DNA from 2 places in the Micromonospora sp. NPDC005172 genome. Region 1 is predicted to be linked to the other one. Evidence: riboswitches for the same ligand, from Rfam matches in the RefSeq annotation. Region 1 holds a riboswitch; the other holds the start of a gene.
What was found. Region 1 has a riboswitch for cobalamin ahead of ABZV06_RS09690 (CbtB domain-containing protein). Riboswitches for the same ligand answer to the same signal wherever they lie in the genome.
Positions count from the first base shown of each region.

Region 2: it holds a riboswitch for cobalamin, as region 1 does, so the genes downstream of both, cobN (cobaltochelatase subunit CobN) here and ABZV06_RS09690 (CbtB domain-containing protein) in region 1, are expected to answer to the same signal.

Region 1 covers NZ_JBEXIL010000010.1:135,814-138,005, reverse strand. The annotation lists gene ABZV06_RS09695 (ribonucleoside-diphosphate reductase subunit alpha) at 1-217, opposite strand, end outside; cobalamin riboswitch at 409-627, opposite strand; cobalamin riboswitch at 782-921, shown strand; gene ABZV06_RS09690 (CbtB domain-containing protein) at 956-1,159, shown strand; gene ABZV06_RS09685 (CbtA family protein) at 1,150-1,926, shown strand; gene ABZV06_RS09680 (histidine phosphatase family protein) at 1,923-2,192, shown strand, end outside.
Region 2 covers NZ_JBEXIL010000043.1:34,347-36,538, reverse strand. The annotation lists gene ABZV06_RS24830 (hypothetical protein) at 1-311, shown strand, start outside; cobalamin riboswitch at 652-781, shown strand; gene cobN (cobaltochelatase subunit CobN) at 1,064-2,192, shown strand, end outside.

The DNA.
Region 1 (2,192 bases):
AGTACTGCGGTTCCGCGCCGATCATCTCGGCTGCCGTCTGGATGGACAGCCGGTCCAGCTCCGCCGTCGTCGCGCCGTCGTAGAGGCCGCTGATCGTACGGGTGGCGACCCGCATCGGGTCGACGTCGGTCAGGTCGTCGGCCCACCGCTCGACCGCCCGGACGATCCTGTTGACGTCGACGGCCTCGGTGCCGCCGTCGCGTTTGCGGACCTGCATCGGTGTCCGCCGCAGGGCTTCGCCGCTGACCGGTACCACCTCGGTGACTGTCACCACTCACTCCTCGGGAGTTCGAGACCTCACGGCCCTCGGACGCGAGGAGACGGACACCGTCGGACGCCACGCCAGCGCGGCGTGGGTCAGGTGGCGTCAGCCGTCCCACGCGGCCTCGGACCGCCGCACACCCGGGGTCGGGTACGCGGCGCGCTGGCAGGTCTTCGGACTCGTGGGCGCGACCGGGACTAGCCGGTCTCCTACTGGCCGTCGCTTCCCAGGCCGATTGGTGGCCCAGTGCTGATGGCGGCGTTCGTTCCCACTCACCGCTGCGGGACAGTCCCGGATTCCCACCGGGTTCCCTCTTGCCTCGACCACTCGGGATGAGCGGCCGAACCAGCTGCGGTCGACACCATATATAGGGGGGACCACGTTTGTCACACCCCACATGTCGGGTCCGGGCGTGTCGCGGTCAACGGTGATGGTCACCGTCGACACCTTCGAGTCGGCCGGTGAGCGCACGTCGGGCGGCAGCGCGTCCGGCTGTCGCCGCCGGCTTGACTGAGCCGAACCGGCACCGATACGGTCGATCCACTATCTGCGGCGACGCGAGGGAAGCCGGTGAGAATCCGGCGCGGTCGCGCCACTGTGAGCGGTCCCCACTCGGGGGTCGCGAGCCAGGACGCTCGGTCGTCCGCAGCCTTGCGATGGGGACGCGTCATCCCCGAGGAGGTTCGTGCACGCATGTCCAGCTCCACGTCCAGCCAGCCGCTGGTGCACCCCGCTGTCCCGACCCGTCTGCTGTGGGCGGTCCTGGCCACGGTCGCCGCGCTCGCCCTGCTGACCTACCTCGTCGCCTTCGACCAGGGGGCCGTCTCCCGCAGCGGCATGTACCTGCACGAGTTGATGCACGACGGTCGGCACCTGCTCGGTGTCCCGTGCCACTGACCGGCACCGGCACCGCACCCTCGTTCGTCACGGTCCTGCTGCGCGGCCTGCTCGCCGGCCTGGTGGCAGGCCTGCTCGCCGGAACGTTCGCCTACGTCGTCGGCGAACCGCACGTCGAGGCGGCCATCGCCATCGAGGAGGCGGCGGCTGCCACGCACGCCGAATCCCCCGTCGACGGGCACCAGCACGACGAGGACGCCCTGGTCGGCCGCAACGGCCAGCGCGGCGGCCTGTTCCTGGCCACCGGCCTGTTCGGCGCCGCGATGGGCGGCCTGCTGGCCACCGCGTACGTCCTGCTGAGCCGGCGACGCAGGGCCGTCGACGACGGGCGGGGCGGTCTGCTACTGGCCGGCGGCGCGCTGCTCGGCGTGGTGATCGTGCCGTTCCTCAAGTACCCGCCGAACCCTCCGGCCGTCGGCGACCCGTCCACCATCGACCAGCGCACGGTCACCTACCTGTTGATGGTGGTACTCGGCCTGGTCGCGGTCTGGTCGGGCTCGCTCGGCTACCGTTCGGTCGGCGAGCACTCGCCGGTGTGGCTCCGCGCCAGCGCGGCAGTCGGCGGTTTCCTGCTGGTCACCGTCGTCTCCTATGTGGTGCTGCCGTCGTTCCAGGAGGTCCCCGGTGATTTCCCCGCGACGCTGCTGTGGAGTTTCCGCCTCGCCTCCCTGGGCACCCAGGTGGTGCTGTGGACCGGGCTCGGTCTGCTCTTCGCCGCTCTGATGCACCGCCAACGCGCGGTCGCCGAGGCACGACTGGCCGGGTGAGCGCCACCAGCCTGCGGTTGGTCGCCCACGGGCACACCGTCGCCCTGCGGCAGGCCCGGTTCGGCGGGAACGACAGCCTGGACGAGGGCGGCCGGCGCGCCGCCCTCGCCCTGTCCCCCGTCGACCCGGGCCGGCGGACCGGCGACGGCCACGCCTGCCTGTCCAGTCCCGCGACGGCGGCCGTGCAGACCGCGTACGCCCTCGGCCTGACGCCCGCGGTCGAGTCGGCGCTTGCCGACTGCGACTACGGGGAGTGGGCCGGTCGG
Region 2 (2,192 bases), on a different contig from region 1:
GAGGCGCCGAGGCGACCCCGACGAAGCTGGACCGCGAGGCCACCCGGGACGACCTCGCCGCGTTGGAGGCGTTCGTCGCCAGCCGGCGCGGGGTGGAGTTCTACCTGGAGCCGGAGACCACCGCCACCGACACCACAGTGGTCGCGATCGCCCACGACGGTGAGTGGATCCGCCGCCGCACCGGCACACCCCGGGCGGCCGGCGACATCGCCCGCAAGCACGCGGTGCCGCTGTACGAGGCGGCCCGCACCGGCTATCCGGAGCGGATGCGGGTGTGGAATCGGGCACACCCGGAGCGCCACGCCCGCTGAGACACATCCGGCCGCACGCCCACCCCCGTCCTGCCGCCGACGCGGGCCAGGGGGCTCCGCGCATCCTTTGCTCTGCTTCACCGGAGGCGCCAGTGCGACCCCGTCCGCGTTGCCGGTAGGGAAGCAGAGCAAAGGATGTCGGGCATGGGCCGCGGGTAGCGAGGTGCGAGGCATCCGGGTGCGGGCGGCGAGGTGGCGAACAGCAGGGCGGGCATCGAGGCGGGGGCATCGGCGGCGGTGTCCACCGCCGCAGCTCGGCGACGCGCGCCTGCTGGGCGGGCCGGAGCGGCGTTGACCCGCAGCGTGGGGGTGTGGCAGCATTCGCGGCCTGACGGCAGTGAAGGAAGTCGGTGCGAATCCGACGCGGTCCCGCCACTGTCACCGGGGAGCGATCCCCCCTCGTGAGTCACGGCCGTGTGTCTGCGGTTGGAAGGCCGGGGGAGAGCATCGATCCGGAAGCCAGGATACTTCGGCCGTCGGGACGTACCCCAGGGCGTGGACACCCGAGGAGGACCCGATGACGCTTGGCGTCTCCATCATCGACGGCTGCTGCCGTTCCCCGCACCGCGGCTGTGCCGCCGCCGCGATCGGCATCGACTCCGTTCACCGCTGAGTTCCGCGCCACGCCACCCGTCGCCGCCGGCCTCGCGCCGGTGAGCGGTCCGGGTCGCGGTGCCCGCTGAACCCCGCGCCCATCCCACGTCGCCCGCTCGCTGCCGCGAGCGCGTCGACGTCACCGTCCGGAGCGTGCCGTGCGCATTCTGCTGCTCTCCACCGCCGACACCGACCTGCTGGCCGCCCGCGCCAGCAACGCCGAGTACCGGCTCGCCAACCCCGCCCGCGTGGCGGCCGACGAGGTGCCCGCCCTGCTCGACGGGGTCGACCTCGTCGTCGTACGCCTGCTCGGGGGTCGGCAGGCGTGGCCGGACGGCCTCGACGCGGTGCTCGCCGGCGGCGTACCCACGGTCGTGCTCGGCGGCGAGGCGGTGCCGGACGCGGAGCTGATGGCGGTCTCCACGGTGCCGGCCGGGGTCGTCGCCCAGGCGCTGTCCTACCTGGTCGAGGGCGGACCGGACAACCTCGGGCAGCTGGCCCGGTTCCTCTCCGACACCGTCCTGCTCACCGGTGAGGGGTTCGCCCCGCCCGCGCCCACCCCGGCGTACGGCGTGCACGGCGACCATCCGACCGACCCGCAGCGGCCCACCATCGGCATCGTCTTCTACCGGGCACACGCCCTCGCCGGCAACACCGCGTTCGTCGACGTGCTCGCCGACGCGGTCCGCGCTGCCGGCGGCAACCCACTGCCGATCTTCTGCGGCTCGCTGCGCGGGCTGACCACCGGCGCCGGTCCGCTCGGGCTGTTCGCCCGCTGCGACGCGCTGCTGGTCACCGTGCTCGCCGCCGGTGGCGCGGTCGCCGCCGACGCCTCCAGCGGCAGTGACGAGGACGCCTGGGACGTCGGCGCGCTCGCCGCCCTGGACGTGCCGGTCATCCAGGCGCTCTGCCTGACCAGTACCCGCGAGCAGTGGGCCGCCAGCGACGCGGGGCTGTCCCCGTTGGACGCGGCGATGCAGGTGGCCATCCCCGAGTTCGACGGCCGGATCGTCACCGTGCCGTTCTCGTTCAAGCAGATCGACGCCGACGGGCTCTCGGTGTACGCGGCCGACCCCGAGCGGGCCGCCCGCGTGGCCGGGATCGCGGTGCGGCACGCCCGCCTGCGGTACGTGCCCAACGCCGACAAGCGGATCGCCGTGGTGCTCAGCTCGTACCCCACCAAGCACTCCCGGGTCGGCAACGCGGTCGGGCTGGACACCCCGGCCTCGGCGGTCCGGCTGTTCGCCGCGCTCGCCGAGGCGGGCTACGACCTGGGCGCCGCGCCGC